Regions from separate parts of the Mesobacillus boroniphilus genome, predicted to be linked through region 3. Evidence: a T-box and tRNA genes for the amino acid it is inferred to sense, from the RefSeq annotation. Region 3 holds a T-box; the other regions hold tRNA genes.
The links. The T-box of region 3 lies ahead of argS (arginine--tRNA ligase). A T-box ahead of a tRNA ligase gene usually reads a tRNA of that ligase, here a tRNA-Arg.
Positions count from the first base shown of each region.

Region 1: it has a tRNA-Arg gene. The T-box ahead of argS (arginine--tRNA ligase) is inferred to sense a tRNA for this amino acid. The anticodon was not compared.
Region 2: it has a tRNA-Arg gene. The T-box ahead of argS (arginine--tRNA ligase) is inferred to sense a tRNA for this amino acid. The anticodon was not compared.

Region 1 covers NZ_QTKX01000001.1:2,302,548-2,309,461, reverse strand. Annotated here, with positions in the region: gene DYI25_RS11825 (GerMN domain-containing protein) at 1-364, shown strand, start outside; gene rph (ribonuclease PH) at 487-1,242, shown strand; gene DYI25_RS11815 (XTP/dITP diphosphatase) at 1,256-1,861, shown strand; gene DYI25_RS11810 (metallophosphoesterase) at 1,854-2,378, shown strand; tRNA gene DYI25_RS11805 (tRNA-Arg) at 2,501-2,577, shown strand; gene ilvE (branched-chain-amino-acid transaminase) at 2,963-3,865, shown strand; T-box leader at 3,922-4,175, shown strand; gene ilvB (acetolactate synthase large subunit) at 4,262-5,971, shown strand; gene ilvN (acetolactate synthase small subunit) at 5,968-6,483, shown strand; gene ilvC (ketol-acid reductoisomerase) at 6,671-6,914, shown strand, end outside.
Region 2 covers NZ_QTKX01000002.1:600,455-607,368, forward strand. Annotated here, with positions in the region: gene DYI25_RS15725 (NUDIX hydrolase) at 1-456, shown strand, start outside; gene rapZ (RNase adapter RapZ) at 493-1,386, shown strand; gene DYI25_RS15735 (gluconeogenesis factor YvcK family protein) at 1,383-2,366, shown strand; gene whiA (DNA-binding protein WhiA) at 2,479-3,426, shown strand; gene DYI25_RS15745 (HPr family phosphocarrier protein) at 3,448-3,705, shown strand; gene clpP (ATP-dependent Clp endopeptidase proteolytic subunit ClpP) at 3,771-4,376, opposite strand; tRNA gene DYI25_RS15755 (tRNA-Arg) at 4,718-4,789, shown strand; gene DYI25_RS15760 (hypothetical protein) at 5,078-5,428, shown strand; gene DYI25_RS15765 (hypothetical protein) at 5,620-5,934, shown strand; gene rpoN (RNA polymerase factor sigma-54) at 6,113-6,914, shown strand, end outside.
Region 3 covers NZ_QTKX01000001.1:1,572,268-1,579,181, reverse strand. Annotated here, with positions in the region: gene DYI25_RS08010 (hypothetical protein) at 47-886, shown strand; gene DYI25_RS08005 (GNAT family N-acetyltransferase) at 1,180-1,653, shown strand; T-box leader at 1,743-1,953, shown strand; gene argS (arginine--tRNA ligase) at 1,993-3,690, shown strand; gene DYI25_RS07995 (HesB/YadR/YfhF family protein) at 3,729-4,025, opposite strand; gene DYI25_RS07990 (hypothetical protein) at 4,181-4,366, shown strand; gene DYI25_RS07985 (TIGR04053 family radical SAM/SPASM domain-containing protein) at 4,472-5,635, opposite strand; gene DYI25_RS07980 (hypothetical protein) at 5,907-6,377, shown strand; gene DYI25_RS07975 (DUF1657 domain-containing protein) at 6,507-6,710, shown strand.

The sequences.
Region 1 (6,914 bases), 730 kb from region 3:
AAAGCGCGTCAGCAATGATGTTAAGGATAACATTACCGCAATCGTAAACGAGCTTGTTGAAGGTCCTGCGTATGCATCCAATCTTCTGTCGGAATTCCAGTCTGGTGTGAAGCTGCTTGACACACCTATGGTTGAGGATGGAAAGGTAACTCTGAACTTCAATGAATCGATTTACGGTAACTTTGAAGAAAAAATGGTTTCTAAACACCTGCTAAATTCACTTGTACTGTCATTAACAGAACAGACGGGCGTTGAGAGTGTTGCCCTTACGGTGGATGGGAAGGCAGATGTATTGACAGAGTCGGGGGAAAAACTGGCTGAGCCGGTTACAAGGCCTGAAAAAGTAAACACAGGTAGTTTTTAATAGCAAAATTTTGATATACTAATTAAAGACATTCAAAGAGGCAGGCGTATTTCCTGCCTCTTATTTATTGTTTTTTCCAGGCAGCCTGCCTGCCTTTTATCATGCTAAGGAGGGCTTTTTAAATGCGATTTGATGGGCGTGAACCCTTGCAATTAAGACCGATACATATTGAAACTGATTATTTAAAACATCCAGAAGGTTCTGTGTTGATCGCTGTTGGAGATACGAAAGTGATATGTACTGCCAGCATCGAGGAACGCGTTCCTCCGTTCATGAGGGGTGAGGGGAAAGGATGGATTACGGCAGAGTATTCTATGCTGCCGCGTGCTACAGAACAGAGGAATATACGTGAAGCGGCAAAAGGCAAGATTTCCGGAAGGACGATGGAAATCCAGCGCTTGATCGGCAGAGCGCTGCGCGCAGTCGTAAATCTTGAGGCTATAGGCGAGCGTACTGTTTGGGTCGATTGTGATGTTATCCAGGCAGATGGCGGTACCCGTACTGCTTCAATCACAGGAGCTTTTGTAGCGATGGCTATGGCTCTTGAGAAGCTGAGCAAGCAAAAGAAATTGTCAGCTTTTCCTGTTACTGATTTTCTAGCTGCGACGAGTGTTGGGGTTTTGAAGAACGGCGAGGTTGTTGTTGATTTGAATTATGTCGAGGATTCCGCTGCTCATGTCGACATGAATGTTGTCATGACAGGCAATGGCGAATTCGTTGAGTTGCAGGGGACTGGAGAAGAAGCTACTTTTTCATACAGCCAGCTGCAGGAACTTTTAAAGGCAGCACAAGAAGGTATAACAGAACTCTTCGAAAAACAGAAGGAAGCACTAGGCGAAGAATTGGCAGCCAAGATCGAGGGTGCAAAACAGAGATAGGGGAGATCTCAAAATGGAATCAGTCATAATCGCGACAAAAAATAAAGGAAAAGCAAAAGAGTTCGAGAAGCTTTTTTTGCCAAAAGGGTTGGTGGTAAAAACTTTGCTCGATTACGCAGAGATTGAAGATGTAGAAGAAACAGGCTCAACTTTTGAGGAGAACGCCATCTTAAAAGCGGAGACAATCGCTAATAATCTTGGTGTACGAGTGATTGCGGATGATTCTGGGCTTGAAATTGACGCATTGGAAGGACGTCCAGGGGTGTATTCGGCACGTTACGCAGGTTCTGAAAAAAATGATGAAAACAACATCGACAAAGTTCTTGATGAACTACAGGGTGTGCCAGAAAGTGAGCGTACCGCAAGATTCTGCTGCGCACTCGCAATGGCAGAGCCAGGTAAAGAGACATTGACTGTTTTCGGGACATGTGAAGGAAGAATCCTGAATGAAAGACGGGGTACCAATGGTTTTGGCTATGATCCGATTTTCTACGTAGAAACAGAGGGAAAAGCTATGGCCGAATTGGCTTCAGATGAAAAAAACAAAATCAGCCACCGGGCCAATGCGATCAGAAAACTGGATGATCTTCTACAAAAGCGTGGGGAAAGCCATGAGTAGGCTGCTGATTGTCAGTGATAGTCATGGGTCAACAGAGGTGCTTGAGGGAATTGAAAAGCTGCATGGCAATGATGTGGACTTGATGATTCACTGCGGTGACTCAGAGCTTTCTGAAAGCGATGCTGCTATTGTGAATTTCAATTCGGTGAAGGGGAATTGTGATTTTTATGGCAACTTTCCTGATGACGAAATTCATATGATAAATGGCGTGAAAATTTTTGTGACACATGGGCATCTATACTCAGTTAAGTCTACACTCGTAAACTTATATTATAAGGCAAAAGAACTGCAGGCAGATATCGTATGCTTTGGGCATTCACATTTGCTAGGAGCAGAAATGGTAGATGACGTACTTTTCATCAATCCGGGAAGTATAAGACTTCCACGCGGCAGGACTGAAAGAAGCTATGCGATCCTCGAGCTGGAAAACGGAAAAGCAATATTGCGGATCTATGACTATGGAAACGGTGAGATGACTGAGCTAAGGCAGGAGTTTTCACTTCACAAAACGAGCTAAAACTACTATAATGATTTTCTGAGGGGAGTCAGCAGGTTTCCCTCAGAAAAAAAGTTTTCATTTTTTATTGACATTTAGTTATTTGCCTAATATAATAAATCTTGTCTTTAAAAAACAACCAAGTCCCAGTAGCTCAGTTGGATAGAGCATACGCCTTCTAAGCGTACGGTCGGGAGTTCGAATCTCTCCTGGGACGCCATTTAAACTACATACCTTAACTCACCTTTTTGAAAGGTGAGTTTTTTTTGTCCTGCCCCCGGAAAATAATGATCTTACCCACTCGCGGGAAAGAAGACAAAATATGGGGTTAAAAGAAAAAATTTATTTTTTTATAAATGTGAATATATCAACAATGTAAGCGTATACAAATAAACTAACTAATCTAAATTATCAAATAATTTAGAAAAAGGGTGTTGACGAGGGTGAAAATTGGGCGTAAGATAATCCTCAAATAAAAAAAACAACTTGAATGCATCGAAAGCGTCACATAGTTTTATATTAATTTTTGGATAATGTAAAACTGTATTTTTTTAACCCGTGAATTTAATAATTTAAAGCGTCTATTCATTAAAGGAGTGTTTATTGTGCCCGATCAGTGGATCTACTTAAACGGTGAATTTGTCACCAAGGAAAATGCTAAGGTTTCGGTATATGATCATGGATTTTTATACGGAGACGGTATTTTTGAAGGGATACGGGTATACAGCGGCAATATTTTCAGGATGGAAGAACATATGGATCGACTATACCGGTCAGCAAAATCCATCATGCTGAACATGCCACACTCTAAGGAGGATTTCACTGACCTGGTTGTCGAGACAGTGGAACGGAATCAATTGAGAGATGCTTATATCCGGATCGTCGTTTCCAGGGGTGTAGGGGACCTTGGGCTCGATCCCTATAAATGCCCGAAAGCAAATGTGGTCGTCATTGTTGAGCCCCTGGCTATTTTCCCAAAAGAGTTATATGAGCGCGGACTGGATATTGTAACGGTCGCAACAAGAAGGAATCGTCCAGATGTCTTAAGCCCAAAAGTGAAGTCACTGAATTATTTAAATAATGTTCTTGTAAAAATCGAAGCACATCTGGCAAATGTAAGTGAGGCGCTCATGCTAAATGACCAGGGCTATGTTGCTGAAGGTTCTGCAGATAATATTTTTATCGTAAGAGGTAATAGCTTCCTCACTCCGCCAGGGTATGTAGGAGCACTAGAAGGAATCACCAGGAATGCGGTAATTGAGATCGCCAAAAATCTTGGGTACGAGGTCAAGGAGGAGCCATTTACCCGCCATGATGTATACACAGCCGATGAGGTATTCCTTACCGGGACTGCAGCAGAAGTAATTGCAGTCGTTAAAGTAGATGGCAGAGTCATCGGCGATGGAGTACCAGGACAGCATACACAAAATATCCTGCGTGAGTTCAGGGCAAGAGTTGTTGTAGATGGTATCCAGGTTTACCCGGAAAAAGCTCATCAAGTCAGTTGATTAAAGAATTTAGATTTCATACGAAAAGCAACAACGAAACAGTCTAATTTCATAAGGATAAAGCGAGGACAGGGACAAGTAATTTATCGCGATCAGCATGAACAGAGAGCCGGGATAGCTGGAAACCGGTGATGCCGCGATAAATGAACTCACCCTGGAGCACCAGTTTGAAAAGAATCTTAGTAAAACTGGTCGAGTGCTTGGCACTTGTTATCAAAACCGGCAGCTGTAGCTGTCACGAGTGCACGCATCATGCGTGAATAAGGGTGGTACCGTGGAAAAAGGAGATAAAGCCTATTCCATCCCTTTGCCTGGGCAACCTTAGGCATATGGAGATGGATAGGCTTTTTTATTTTGAAAAAAATACAGAAAGTTCAAAAATTGGAGGTTCGATAAATGGAAGCTGCCTTGAAGGAAACAAAGGCTAAAACGAGTGAAGTAAGCGGTGCCGATTTGCTGCTTAATGCGCTGGAGAAGGAAAACGTCGAAGTTATTTTTGGCTACCCAGGAGGGGCTGTCCTTCCGATTTACGACAAGCTCTATGATTCTAAAATTCTTCATGTGCTGCCAAGGCATGAACAGGGAGGGATCCATGCAGCGGAAGGATATGCGAGAATCAGCGGAAAACCAGGCGTAGTAATTGCTACATCTGGACCGGGAGCGACCAATATCATCACCGGCATTGCTGATGCGATGATGGACTCATTGCCGCTGGTAGTCATCACGGGCCAGGTCGCGACAGGGGTGATTGGTACAGATGCCTTCCAGGAAGCCGACATTCTTGGCATCACTACTCCTATTACGAAGTACAACTATCAAGTTAGGGATATTAAAGACATCCCGCGGATTATCAGGGAAGCATTTTATATTGCGACAAGCGGAAGACCTGGTCCAGTTGTCATCGATTTCCCAAAGGACCTTGCAGCGGGTGTAGCGGCAGTGCCAGTTGAGGAGGAAATCCATCTCCCTGGTTACCAGCCTACAATGGAGCCGAATTTCCTTCAGGTAAGAAAACTGTCCGAAGCAGTCAGCAGGGCAAAGCGGCCGGTCATTCTCGCAGGAGCAGGTGTCCTCCATGCGAAGGCGTCGAGCCTGTTAAAAGAATACGCAGAACAGCAGAACCTCCATGTTGTCCACACATTATTGGGGTTGGGGGGCTTTCCGGCAGGACATGATCTGTTCCTTGGAATGGCCGGGATGCATGGATGCTATGCAGCAAACATGGCGCTTTATAATTGCGACCTGCTGATCAATATCGGAGCAAGATTCGATGACCGGCTGACAGGAAACCTGAAGCATTTCGCTCCAAAAGCAATGGTTGCCCATATAGATATCGACCCAGCAGAAATCGGTAAAAATGTGCCAACGCAAATTCCGGTCGTTGGCGATGCAGGAGAGGCTTTAAGACAGTTGCTCAGACTGGGAGGCAGTCCGCCGGTGCAGGAGGAATGGACAGAAACGCTAACAGCCTGGAAAAAGGATTTTCCATATCATTACGAAAACAGTGACGCGCTAAAACCGCAAAAGGTTATGGAACTCCTTTATGAAAAAACGGCGGGCGAAGCGATTGTCGTTACCGATGTCGGCCAGCATCAAATGTGGGCAGCGCAATATTATCAGCTCCAGCACGCTGATCGATGGGTGACCTCAGGAGGACTCGGGACAATGGGGTTTGGACTTCCGGCAAGTATTGGAGCACAGCTGGCAGATCAAGATGCATGTGTTGTCGCTGTTCTCGGAGATGGCGGCTTCCAGATGTCAACGCAGGAGCTGGCGGTCATCGCTGAATTTCAGCTGCCGATCAAAATAGCGATTTTTAACAACAAAGCGCTTGGAATGGTCAGACAATGGCAGGAAATTTTTTATAAAGAAAGGTATTCCCACAGTAAAAATCCGGTACAGCCATCTTTTGTAAAACTGGCAGAGGCTTATGGCATCAAAGGATTTGAAATCCACTCGGAGGAAGAAGCACATTTAATTCTGGATCAGGTCCTGCATGACAAAGAGCCGGTGCTGCTCGATTTCAGGGTGGATGGCGCTGAAAACGTCTACCCGATGATCGCGCCTGGAAAAGGAATCAACGAAATGGTGGGAGTGAAGAAATGAAAAGGATTATAACGATGACGGTATTGAACCGTCCGGGTGTACTTAACAGGATTACGAATCTTTTTTCAAAGAGGAACTACAATATCGAAAGCATTTCGGTAGGCCTAACCGAGCAAGAGGGAGTTTCGAGAATTACTTGTGCTGTCCATGTGGAGAGTGACGGGATGGTCGAACAAATCACCAAACAGCTCAATAAGCAGATTGATGTCCTTAAAGTAGCAGATATCAGTGACCAGGCGATTGTCGCCCGGGAGCTCGTTCTCATGAAGGTGCCCGTCCTTCCACACAACAGAGCAGAAATTTATTCGATCATTGAACCGTTCAGGGCATCGGTGATTGACGTCAGCAAGGATAGCATCATCATCCAATTGACAGGTGAAACGGAAAAGATTGAGGCGTTTATCGATTTGATCAAACCATATGGAATCAGAGAATTGGCACGTACCGGAACGACAGCATTCCCAAGGGGAAACCAGCGAAGTACCCAGCAAAAATCATTTTCTTTTGTGTGATAAAGGACTCTTTTCGTAAACTTGCTTGATTTCTTAACGTATAAACGAAAATCTTGTGCAGAAGTTTCCTCGAAAAGAGCCCGATACCTTTAATATTGCGGATACAAGAACTGGCACGAAGAGCATTAATCAATGTGAAAACTATTTTGATACAAACTAAATTTCATTTTAGAAAGGGAGAGGTAATATGGCGAAAATGTACTATAACGGAGATGCGAATGAGGCTTATTTCAACGGGAAGAGAGTAGCAGTTGTGGGGTACGGCTCACAGGGCCATGCACATGCACAGAATCTTCGCGACAGTGGGGTTGAGGTTGTCATTGGATTAAGGCAAGGGAAGTCATGGGAAAAAGCAGAACAGGACGGCTTTGAAGTTAAAACAGTTGCTGAAGCTGTGGCAGCAGCAGATGTAGTCATGATCCTTTTGCCGG
Region 2 (6,914 bases), on a different contig from region 3:
CAGCGAGTGACGAATTGTGTTTTAGTAAAAGATAATAAGATTTTGCTGCTGCAAAAGCCGCGCCGAAATTGGTGGGTGGCTCCAGGCGGAAAAATGGAACCAGGAGAAACCGTGAAGGATTCATGTGTCAGGGAATTTCGCGAAGAAACAGGGATTTACCTGCGCAATCCGCAAATAAAAGGGATTTTCACATTTGTCATCAAGGAAGATGATCAAGTTGTATCCGAGTGGATGATGTTCACGTTTTACGCCACTGAGGCAGATGGCATCAACCTGGATGAATGTGAGGAAGGAACACTTGCCTGGCATGAGCTTGACGGCATAAAAGACCTGCCAATGGCAGCGGGAGATTATCACATCCTGGAATACATGGTCCATGGACAAGGAATTATCTATGGCACTTTTACTTATACACCGGATTTTGAGCTGATCAATTACAGGCTCGATCCAAATTGATACCATAAATAACTTTATTTGCAGGGGGAAAGAGATATGAGTACCGGTTCAAGCACTGATACCCAGCTCGTGATTATAACAGGTATGTCTGGCGCAGGTAAAACCGTCGCCATCCAGAGCTTCGAAGACCTTGGTTTCTTCTGCGTCGACAACCTGCCGCCAACTTTGCTGCCGAAATTCCTTGAGTTAATGAAGGAATCTGGCACGAAAATGAACAAAGTGGCACTGGTCATGGATTTGCGAGGACGCGAATTTTTTGACTCTCTATTTAAAGCGCTGGATGATTTGGCTGAAACTTCATGGGTGACACCACAGGTATTGTTCCTTGACGCGGATGACTCGACTCTTGTGCGCCGCTATAAAGAAACGAGACGTTCGCACCCGCTTGCTCCATCCGGACTGCCGCTTGAAGGCATCCAGCTTGAACGAGAGCTTCTGGAAGAACTGAAGGGTAGAGCGCAGCTTATCTACAAAACAACAGGAATGAAGCCGAAAGAACTCCGTGAAAAAATCCTTGAGGAGTTTTCGGTGAACAAGAAGACGATTTTTACGGTCAATGTCATGTCCTTTGGTTTCAAGCATGGAATACCAATTGATGCTGACCTTGTTTTTGACGTCCGCTTTTTGCCAAATCCACATTATATTGAACACATGCGTCCAAAAACAGGTCTTGATGAAGACGTGTCGACATATGTTTTAAAATGGAACGAGACGAGCAAGTTCCTTGAAAAGGTGACTGATTTGCTGGGTTTCATGCTCCCTCACTATAAAAGGGAAGGAAAGGCTCAGCTAATCATTGCCATCGGCTGCACAGGCGGCCAGCACCGTTCTGTTGCCCTGGCGGAACACATCGCCAGATTTTTCGAGAAAGACTATCATACCCGTGTGACCCACCGTGATATCGATAAAAGGCAGGGACATATAAAATGATGACGGATGGACTGCCAAAAATCGTCATCATCGGGGGTGGAACGGGTCTCCCTGTCCTGCTGCGGGGCTTGAAAAAACACCCAGTCGACATCACTGCGATTGTCACGGTTGCTGATGATGGCGGCAGCTCTGGCCGATTGAGGGAGGATATGCAAATTCCTCCACCGGGGGATATCCGGAATGTCCTTGCAGCACTTTCAGATGTGGAGCCGTTGATCGAAGAGATGTTCCAGCACCGATTCAATACAGCCAATGAATTGTCCGGCCATTCGCTTGGCAATCTAATCTTGGCCGCGATGACGTCGATCACCGGCAATTTTGTTCATGCGATACAGGAAATGAGCAAGGTCCTGAATGTGCGCGGGAAAGTACTGCCGGCGGCAAACAGGAGCGTTATGCTTAATGCGGTGATGGAGGATGACAGCATCGTCAGGGGAGAATCCAAAATACCTTACTCCGGAAAAAGGATCAAAAGGGTCTTTTTGAATCCAGAAGGAGTAAAGCCATTGCCTGAAACTCTCCAGGCCATCAGGGAAGCTGATTTGATTGTGATCGGGCCGGGCAGTTTGTATACTAGCATACTGCCGAATTTGCTCGTAAAGAGACTTGGCAAGGAAGTTTGCAAAGCCAAAGCACGCAAGGTGTATATTTGCAACCTGATGACCCAGGCAGGGGAGACACATGATTTTGCTGCCAGTGATCATATTAAAGCAATCTATGACCACATGGACTGTGCTTTTATTGATACGATTCTTGTGAACAGTGAGACAATCCCGCCGGATGTTGAACTACGTTATAAGGAAGAGCTTGCCCAGCCTGTCCATTTTGACCTTGACCGGCTGATGTCATTAGGGATTGAAGTCGTCCAGGATGAAATCGCTGAGCTGGATGGCAATGTCATCAGGCATGACACGAAAAAAGTTTCAGAAATTTTATATTCTATGATAATAAATGAAACCAAAAAGAGATATAACGCGTAAATATATGATGCAAGCGTTTGTCTCTTTTGAATGCATTGAGCAAAAAAATAAAAAAGACAGCTGCTGCGCTGGCTTGCCAGGGTGTCAGCGCTAAATAACAGGGGGTGAGAAGGTGTCGTTCGCTTCGGAAACAAAAAAGGAACTCACGAATATAGACGTGAAGGGCTGCTGCGCCGACGCGGAACTGTCCGCTTTAATCCGGATGAATGGTTCCCTTTCCTTCTCAAATCGCAAACTCATCGTAGACATACAGACGGAAAATGCCGCGATTGCCAGGCGTATCTATACCTTGATCAAAAAAAGTTATCAGGTTCAGGTAGAGCTCCTTGTGCGCAAAAAGATGCGGCTGAAAAAAAATAATGTTTATATTGTCCGCCTTAAGGAATCAGCCAGGGAAATTCTGGAGGATTTAAAGATATTAGGAGAAGGTTTTGAAATAATTTATGACATATCGCCTGAACTAGTGAAAAAGAAATGTTGTAAGCGTTCTTATCTAAGAGGCGCTTTCCTTGCGGGAGGTTCTGTGAACAACCCGGAAACATCCTCCTATCATTTGGAGATTGCCTCCATGTATCAGGAACATAATCACTCATTATGTGAGCTGATGAATACGTTCGGGTTGAACAGTAAAACGCTTGAGCGAAAAAAAGGCTTCATCACATATTTGAAGGAAGCGGAAAAAATCACTGAGTTTTTGAACATCGTTGGTGCACATAATGCGTTGCTGCGATTCGAGGATATCCGGATTGTCCGCGACATGAGAAACTCGGTTAATCGCCTCGTGAATTGTGAAACAGCTAACTTGAATAAAACAATTGGTGCTGCACTACGACAGGTAGAGAATATCCGCTTCATAAGGGATACAGTCGGCCTGCAAATTTTACCGGAAAAGCTGAGGGAAATCGCTCAGCTCCGTGTCGATTACCAGGATGTCACCCTTAAAGAGTTGGGCGAGATGGTAAGCGGTGGAACAATCAGCAAATCAGGAATCAATCACCGGCTGCGAAAGATCGATGAAATTGCGGATAAACTGCGTGCCGGACAAATTACAAATAAATAGAGGGTTAGAGGAGGAAAAGCAATGGTGGAAAAACAGGTGGAAGTAAAATTGAAAACTGGTTTACAGGCTCGCCCTGCGGCGTTGTTCGTGCAAGAAGCAAACAGGTTCTCATCTGATATATTTCTAGAGAAGGACGGAAAAAAGGTGAACGCGAAGAGCATCATGGGATTGATGAGCCTTGCCGTTAGTGCTGGCGCATCCGTGAACCTGATCGCAGAAGGCAATGATGAGGAAGAAGCAGTGGAAAAGCTCGCTGAATATATCCAGAAAGAAAACTAATCCTATAAAATAAGGTTGAAAAAACAAAAACTCGCTCCCTTTAAAGAGCGAGTTTTTAAATCGGATTATTTATCCTTCTTTTCTTCAAGCACATTGCGAGTGATGATCTGGTCAACAAGACCATATTCCTTCGCACGGTCAGCAGTCATGAAGTTGTCACGGTCAGTATCTTTCGAGATGACTTCAAGTGGCTGGCCAGTACGCTCAGAAAGGATTGTATTCAGCTTTTCACGAAGGAAAAGAATGCGCTTCGCAGCGATTTCAATTTCTGTCGCCTGTCCCTGAGCACCACCCAGTGGCTGGTGAATCATGACTTCTGCGTTCGGAAGTGCATAACGCTTCCCTTTTGTACCAGCAGCGAGAAGGAATGCACCCATGGAAGCAGCCATACCGATACATATTGTTTGGACATCTGGCTTGATGAACTGCATAGTATCGTAGATTGCCATACCGGCAGTGATGCTGCCGCCCGGGCTATTAATGTAGATGGAGATGTCTTTTTCCGGATTTTCAGCTTCCAGGAAAAGCAACTGAGCTACGATTGAGTTGGCAACATTGTCATCAATCCCGCTTCCCAGCATAATGATGCGATCCTTTAAAAGGCGGGAATAAATATCATATGCCCTTTCGCCCCGATTCGTTTGTTCAATGACTGTAGGAATCAAGTTCATGTTTGTTTTCCTCCTTTAACGTAAAGATCATTTACTGCCCTTAAAAAAGCAGTTACTGCCTTTATAAAGGCAAATTGCAGGCTGGCATAAACTGGTTCGTTTGCCAGAACACCTATGTAGTTTCATGATACACGCATGGTCAATAAAGGTCAAACGAATCGCTTGCATAGTCTGCAGAAACTGTTCGACAATAATATATATTCCAATTTACTGTACCGTATCCATCTTACCCAAGATTGTCATTTTTAAACAACCTTACTGGCTGCCCTTCCAAAAAATCATTCTTGCAAACCGGGAAAACTTAACCTATAATAGGTAAGCGTAACGCTAACTTGTAACATGCCCTCGTGGTGCAACGGATAGCACGTAAGATTCCGGTTCTTGAGATGTGGGTTCGATTCCTGCCGAGGGCGTCATTAAAATCCCGCTGAGTCCAATTTTGGCTCAGCGGGATTTTTTTTATTTTCAGCCACTACAATATGTGGATTTTCCTATTACTTTCAAAATAGTGTATACGACTAGGAGCATTCACCTAAACAAGCATTTGCTCTCTTTCATAGAGCAATAGAGAGGTGCATTTCCACCTCAATATTTTATGAAAGGAAGATGTAAATGCCACATTTTAAGTTATTGCAGCAAGTGCCTGACACGTGCTTTGAACCAGTTTTGATTGAAGTTGATGATGCAACGTTTCATATACTTTGCTGGATATCGAACGTTTTGGCACAGGTTATAGGTGGATTTACCGCATCGACAAAATAGACGCTGAAAGCGCTTTGAGTGATTGGGTATTAGGAATTGATGCACCTTGTCTAGATTTTATTGGCGAGGCTTTTATTAGTGAGGTTTTCACTGGAGATGATCTGGCAGATTTGATTCCATTGGACGAAGTTACAAGTGGTGAAACCTTTGAAAATCCTGGCACTGCCCCAGACCCTTGCCCTGAGGGATCTCCATGTAGTGAAGGTCTGCGGGTAACTGGTTTTAAATTTGATGATTTGGGAACAGAACAACCAGAAGGGCTTGGCTTTTTAGAAGCTGGCAGTTCCTAATTATTCGCCTTTGTCTTTAACCTGCCGCCAGTAGTCGATGAGGAAGTATGTGCAGCACTAAAATTTGGACCACTTGAAGCTTGCGGTGTTATTTGCGGTCCAGCATGTATCATATGCCCAGATGCTTGCGTATGCCCAGAAGAAGATATCGACACTTTTGATTGCACAGCAACAGTTCCTGAAAATTCGACATGTTTCACAATCCCGGAAGCTGTACCTACCGAAGTTTTACATGCAATATTGATGATAATCCATTCCCAGAAGAAACACTTACATGTGAGGATATTGACATTATCATCAACTCTGAAACAGTGAATGATGCAAGCACAAGTGCTGTTATCAACTATACAGTTGAGTTGCCTGAGTGTGTAGTACCTGAAGAAGAACCGCCAGTAGTAGGAGCACAACCTGGAAATTATTGTCCGCCTGCGCCAACTACTCCTATCCGCAATACTCAAATTAGAAACACTCCAGCCGTAAACAGATCTATCAGACGCAGAAGGTAACATGAAATCTTAGGAAAGCAGCGGAATCTTAGAGGATCCGGCTAAAATTTGCTGCTGAAAGCCTCTTGCCTGATTTCAGGCAAGAGGTTTTTTATATACACGAAGTAGATGTCATACCAAATTCTTTCCATACACGAAAGCCTGTTTATCATGTAAAATGATTGCAGGGGTGATTTTGATGGATTTGAAAGCTGGTTTATGGCAAAAACAGACGTTAAAATTGGCGATGACTCAGGAGCTGACCCAGGCAATCGCACTCTTGCAATACTCAGCACAGGAGCTTGCGGCATTTCTTGAAGCTAAATCAATGGAAAATCCCCTGATGCAAGTAGACTTTAAAAACATCTCTCATTTTGATGCCAGTATGGACCGTACACGAAAAACGAAAAGAAAGACATTCGAACGGGACCAGAAAAACTTGATTGAGCAGATTGGCTCGGGTGAGAGTGACACGCTCGAAGACTATCTACTTTCTCAATTGAATTTGCTAAAAGCGTTGCCTGAAGAAAAGTTGATTTTACAAGTATTGATTGAAAACATAGATGAAAACGGTTACTTGACCATTGAAAGAGAAAACCTCGGGGAAAAGTTCGGAGTGGAGGAAGAAATCATCGATTCCGCTTTCTTCAAACTCCAGTCATTGGACCCGGCTGGTATTGCGGCAAAGGACCTTCAGGAGTGCCTGTTGCTTCAATTAATAAGACAAAGCCGGACATCAGAAAATGAACTGGCAATAACGATTATCCGCGACCACTTCCTTCTTTTTGCCGAGAAAAAGTGGAAGGCAATTGCGAAAATGCTGAACGTTGGTTTGAAGGACATCCAGAAGGTCCATGACGATATCCAGCAGCTGAATCCAAAACCAGGTGCGACTTTCCAGCGTGAAAAATCTGCCTATATTGTGCCTGACGTGGTAGTCAAGCGTGATGGTGACGAGCTTTCAGTCAGCGTGTTTGACGCGCTGATTCCGAAGGTTTCCT
Region 3 (6,914 bases):
GGATCTCCTTAGGTCAGTCACTCCGGGAGAAGAGGAAAAAAATAGGATGAGAAATAAAATCAAGTCATCGATCGGTACACAAGCTGGACAAAAAGAGAAATATAGAATTATTGAGTGGAAAAACATTGTGCTTACCGCACTCTTTTTATTCATTTCCGCAGGTTTGCTGATCCAGTTGCAAAAGCATTATCAATATACCGAACGGATAGGTCAGTCACATACGATAAATGATTTGAGCTTTAAATGGGATTTAGAAAGTGTATATAGCGAAAAGAAAGAGGGGGATTTTGCTTTTTTTGAAGAAGGCAACCCTGAACAAGTCGGAATGGCTGGGTTTGTCACTGATGGAGAGAAAGATAAAATCATCAATACCAGGGCTATGAATATGGCAAAGGAAATGGACAACTTTCCATATCCAACAACTTTGTATATCGAACACGTTAAAATGATGGATGTGAGCCTCCGATACCATTTCTTCGTGGAGGCAGGCCAGGAGACCATTCATTTCAGTTTTGACTATCCAAAGCTTGAATACGCGGAAATCTTCCAGATCATTTCATCTTTAGATTTCTTTAAACCGAAACCATATCGTCATGATCAGCAGCTTTATGTTACCCATGGTTACGGAAATCTTCCTTATCCAGTTGGCTTAAAACCAGTAGAACTTACCGGGAACACAGAAAAATACGTATGGGAACAAGGGAGCCATTCCCAAAACTATAGCGATTATTTGGATAAGATTAAATCGACAGGAGGATGGAAGCAAATTAACGATGGCGGTTCGTCACATACTTTTGAATCGAATGATGGATTGGAAATCGTTAATATCTCAATCATTGGACAAGAAATTATTTATATATATTCTTATCCAAACAGAGAGGAATAAAGGATTCTATAATTAACTTCTCTTTTTTGATATAAAAAGGGTTTTCTTTATAAAGGAAAGAATTATTAATTATAGGCTGTTTTCGTAGGATTGTTGTTAAAATCCTAATGCCGATTTTAACGCAATATAATGCTATTTTGCGGTTCGGTATTTTGTTTGCATGCTCTTTTCTCATAAAAAGGGCTGCTTTGAGAAGAAAAATAGTTCATTCACTCCTATTTTGTAGTCAATAGCAACAAAGTTTGAGAAAAGAGCCTAATTATAAAACCTTGTTGTATAGAAGGAGAATCCATGTGATTGATTTAGTGCGAGTGAAACAAGAGGATGAAGTAATTCTTCAAAATTTAATTCAATTTTATATTTATGAGTTTACCGTTTTTCAGGATATCAAGCTTGAAGAGAATGGCAGCTTTGCTCCGTTTGATTTGAAGCCGTATTTGAATGAAGCTGATTTACATGCTTTTTTTATAATTCATGATGGGGAACTTGCAGGTTTTGCTATGGTCGAAAGCGGAAATCCCAATGTCATTCTTGAGTTTTTTATCATGAGGAAATTCTACCGTAGGGGATTTGGCAAGATTGCGGCCATCAAGCTGTTCGACCAATTCCCTGGAAAATGGAGTATTACCCAGGTAGAGAAAAATGAGCCGGCGAGAAACTTTTGGCGGAAAGTGATTGGCGATTATACTGGCGGTAATTATATTGAAATGTTTGATGATCACAATCGTTCAATCCAAGAATTCGTCACAGGATTAAACGTTAAGTAGATTTTTGAAAACTTATCTTTGTAATATCGATAGATTCCCAAAATTAATGATTGCAAAATAACTTGGTCGTTGTTTATAATGGTAAAAATATCTAATCGATGATGAAGAGAGTAATTATTCTAGCTTGCTACAGCGAGCCAGGGACGGTGGAAGCCTGGTGCAGGAGAATAATGAAGCGCACTTTTGAGATGCCTGCCTGAATGGAGTATGGCTGGCCGGGATTTACCCGTTATCAATGAAAGAAGGTTCCGAACTTTGGAACAATTGGAGTGGTACCGCGGGAAAACTCTCGTCTCTTATATAGAGACGGGAGTTTTTTATTTTTTAGGGGGTTATTTAATGGATTATGTAAAACTGTATTCAGAATTGCTTGCCGCTGAGATAGATGGGGTTCTTTCTTCTTATGAAATAGAGCGGTTAATCGAGAAGCCGAAATTCTTGCACCAGGGAGACTTAGCTTTTCCGTGCTTCCAACTGGCAAAAACCATGAGAAAGCCACCAGTTGAAATTGCCAAAGAGATAAGTGCACGATTGCAAAGCCGAGCTGTTGGATCAATAGAACGTTTCGAACCAGTCGGCGCGTATATAAATGCGTTTTTAAATAAGACAGAAGTTGCCAAAGACCTTTTATATGAAATTCGGCAAAAGAAGAATCATTATGGTGACCTTGATATTGGTGAAAATCAGACTGTGACAATTGATCTTTCATCTCCCAATATCGCGAAACCCTTTTCCATGGGCCATCTGCGGTCAACTGTTATAGGGAATTCACTATCCCTTTTATATGAAAAATGCGGATACAAGACAGTGAAAATCAACCATCTAGGAGACTGGGGAACTCAGTTTGGCAAACTCATCACGGCGTATAAACTTTGGGGCAAAGAGGAAAAAGTGAAGGAGAACCCGATACAGGAGCTGCTTGCGCTCTATATAACATTTCATGAAGCCGCAGAAAGTCAACTAGAGCTTGAACAAGAGGGTCGCGACTGGTTCAGGCGTCTGGAAAATGGGGATGCTGAAGCACTTAAGCTTTGGAAATGGTTCAAGGATGAATCATTGAAGGAGTTTAAGAAGATATATGACCTTATGGGGATTGAATTTGATTCATATGCTGGAGAAGCTTTTTATAATGACAAAATGGAACCAATCGTTGAAATGCTAAGAGAAAGGGGGCTGCTTGAAGATTCTGATGGTGCACAAGTAGTTAAATTGGATGACACAGAACTTCCACCATGTCTTATAAAAAAGTCGGATGGCGCAACCTTGTACGCTACACGAGATTTAGCTGCAGCATTGTACAGGTTCGAAGAGTATTCTTTTGTGAAATCTATATATGTAGTTGGTAATGAGCAAACCCTTCACTTTAAACAGTTAAAAGCAGTGCTTACAAAAATGGACTTACCTTGGGCGGATGGTATTACTCATGTTCCGTTTGGCATGATGTTAAAGGACGGCAAGAAAATGTCCACAAGAAAAGGCAAGGTAGTTCTGCTTGAAGGTGTTCTAAAAGATTCCATTCAGTTGGCGGAAAAGAATATAGAAGAAAAAAATCCTTCTTTGGCTAATAAAACTGATATTGCGAAAATGGTCGGTACCGGAGCAATTGTTTTTCATGATCTTAAGAATTTCCGTATGAACGATATCGAATTCGTCCTGGAAGAGATGTTAAAGGTCGAAGGCGAAACAGGACCTTATGTTCAATATACAAATGCCCGGGCACAATCGTTGTTGAAAAAGGGGGGATTTGAAGATACGAATGGGGACGACAATCTGGCAGCTGTTGCTGAATGGCCAGTAATAACTGAGCTTCAATCATTCCCGTATATAATCGAGAGAGCGATCGAGAGAAATGATCCATCACAAATTGCTAAATATGTCCTTAATCTGTCCAAGGCCTTTAATAAATACTACGGAGAAGTCCGGATTCTTGGAGATGATACAGAAAAGAATGCACGACTCCAATTGGTCCATGCTGTTAGTATTGTCCTTGAAGAAGGACTTAGAATGCTTGGCATCAAAGCTCCAAAAGAAATGTAGAAAGAGTCCCTGGATTATATCAGGGACTCTAATTAGTTTCAATTGTGTTCTATATAATTGGCGAATATTTCACCAGCGGAGTCGCTGTACTTTAATTCTACATCTGTTTCATCAAAAAACCATGTATCGTTTGCTTCGACATAAAAGGTAATTCCATCAATCTCTTGCTGTTCGGCGGCAATATCGGGTGCTTCAAGCGAGAATGCCAGGCTATAGCCCTTATTCTTGTCGCCAAACCCGGCATATAGAGGGTAAAGGCGGATGTGAAACGGTTTTGGTGAATCAAATTCCTTTTCAAACCATTTGTATGCGTTTTGATCAATCTTAATTGTCATCTTAGCACCATCCTTTCGTTAGTTTTATTGTAAAACCTGAAAGGTACTGGTTGCCGTGCTTTATGTCACAGTTTTGGAGATGTCATGAAAGTGTCAAAAAAAACAAAAAGCGCAAGCGCCTCGTTCAGCCGCGACAAGCGATGGAGGTCCGCCCAGTGAAGTCGCTCTTTGACTTCACTGGGCGGACCTCAACTGAAATGTATAGCCGACTGCCCAGAAACGCAGAAACTGGAGACTCCGACAAAGAAACGCTTTTTGCTTCTGCCAGTGGAGTTGAAATTTCGGAGTTTCTAGGAGGCGACCCTAGACAAGCGTCTCGAGGAGTTAGGAGCCGCAGCTAGACAAGCACCTCGAAGGGCTAGGCGCTGGAGCTAGACAATGATCTTAGTGCAAAAAAACCTTCTTATAAAATAAAAAACAGCTCCCAAAACGGGAGCTGAAGAATTTTAAACTGTTATACCCTTTTTCCGTATTGCTTCTGGAATATAGACACAGAATGGTTCACTACCCATATAATCTCCCGTCACTGCGTAGGTTCTGGAGCGTGAACCCCCGCAGACAAAACGGAATTCGCATACTCCGCACTTACCCTTATATTTGTCAGGATTTCGCAAGTCTTTGAAAATAGGGGAGTTTCGATATATTTCAGCCAAAGGCTTTTCCCGAACATTCCCGCCAACAAGTGGCAGCAGTCCTGAAGGCATGACATCACCAGTATGGGAAATGAATAAAAATCCGTTTCCGTCATTTACTCCTTTAGGTGCTCGTTTTAAGCCATCAATCATAGAAGCCATATCTTTAGTCAAGGTATCCTCATAACGGATCCCTTCTTCTTTATTAACCCTATTTTCTCGAGCCTTTTGTTGAAATACTACACGTCTGTAATGCTGAGCGGCAGTAGTTTTAATATCGTACGGTGCGGATTTGCTTAACTCATAAAGCCACCTGAACACCTTTTCATGCTCAGCTGGAGTAAGGCAGGCATCCAACTGTCCTCGACCTGTAGGTACCAGTAAGAAGATGTACCACATCACCACCTTGAGTTCTTTCATTAATTCTGCCATTTGTTCAAGATGGTCGTAATTGTAGCGGGAAATAACAGTATTAAGCTGCAAAGGCATGTTTAAATCATTCAGGTATTTCACTTTTTCAATTGTAAGGTCAAATGATCCAGTGGTGCCCCGAAAATGGTCATGGATTTCTGGAGTAGGCCCATCAAGGCTGAAAGCCCATCTTGAAAGTCCGACTTCCTTAGCCCTTTGCATTTTTTCTTTAGTCACATTTTCTGTGGCGCTTGGAGTCATAGAAACCCTCATACCTTTTTTAACCGCATAGTCAGCAAGGTCAAAAAGATCCTTTCGCATCATGCAGTCTCCACCAGTAAATACAAGCATGGGATTACCCATATCATAAATTTGGTCAATCAGTTTTTTACCTTCTTCAGGTTTCAATTCCATTGGGTCAGGCATATTCTGCGCATCTGCCCTGCAATGCAAACATTTAAGCTGGCAAGCCCTTGTAACTTCCCAGATAACGATATAAGGATTTTCATTAAAATCAATCACAGCAGGATGGCCACCTGCAGGATGAGTATCTCCAACTCCATGCATATTCATCACCAACTTTTTATCATTTATTTATTCATTATAAAATAAGAGGTTTTATACGCATGTAATGAATGTTACATAAAATCAAAAATGGTATGTAAGCAGGAAAAACTTTAACAAGTAAAGATAAAATTTTAATCTCGGAACACGATGTGTTGAATTAAGCCAAAAACATTCCGCTTCTAATAAAATTAACTGAAAAATTTGAAACTTATCACTGGTCCCACCGTCTAATTTTTGGGGAGCAATTAGTGTTCGGGAATGGGGGATATCAGTGAAGAAGTCTGTTCTATGGATAACCATGTCATTCTTGATTTTATTGTGTATGATCAGCTGGAGCACTTATAGCCGTTATAAACCTAACCCTCCTGATTTAGAAGTGGTTGTAGCCAAACATACTGTGGAGGTTAAGCCTGTAACTTATTCCTTAAGGAAATGGGGAAGGACTGCTGCGGCAGATACTAATACCGATCCTGATGTACTTGTCAGAGAGACTCCTCCGATTTTTGTTGAAACTGGTGACAACATTAAGTTTTTATTTGAACAATTACCTGATTCTGTGAAATGTTATTTATGGGAGATGGATACGGGAAGGCTCGCTTATAAAGGACTAAAAGGATACCCTTTAAACCTTGAAGATCTGAATGTAGCTTCTGGTGATTATGCACTGGAAATCCGCGCAAGATGGGAAAACGGCTACGTATTATATAACACAAGAATTATGGTACACGATGATTCGCAATAACCAGCCATTGGCTTGCAGAAAAGCATGCTAATGGCTTTTTATTTTGGATATTTTTTTAGCCTGGCATATTCTTTTTCAGCCTAGTCATACTAATACAGTACCAAAAATTCTGAGAAAGAAGGGACTATGATGACAGTAGGGGCGCAAGTAAAACAAACAATCGCTGGTCTAAAAAGTGCTCAGGCAAGTTTGGAAACTTTTGCACTTGGAACTGATAATCAACAAGCTAAGCAACTTTATCAGACAGCTGCTCAACAAACTCAGGCAGTTATAGATAGCATTCAACCACGTTTACAGGAAATTGAACAAGAAGAACCACAATACAAACAGTAAAAAATGAGAGGGCAGGGGGAACCCGCCCTTTTCCTTTAAGGATAAGAAAGTATAAAATTCAAATTTGAGAATTGTCCAGCTCCAGCGCCTAGTCCCTCGAAACGTTTCGGTCCGCCCATTGAAGTCAAAGAACGACTTCACTGGGCGAACCTCCAACGCTTGTCGGGGCTGACAAAGCGCTTGCGCTTTTCTTTTATAGGGGTG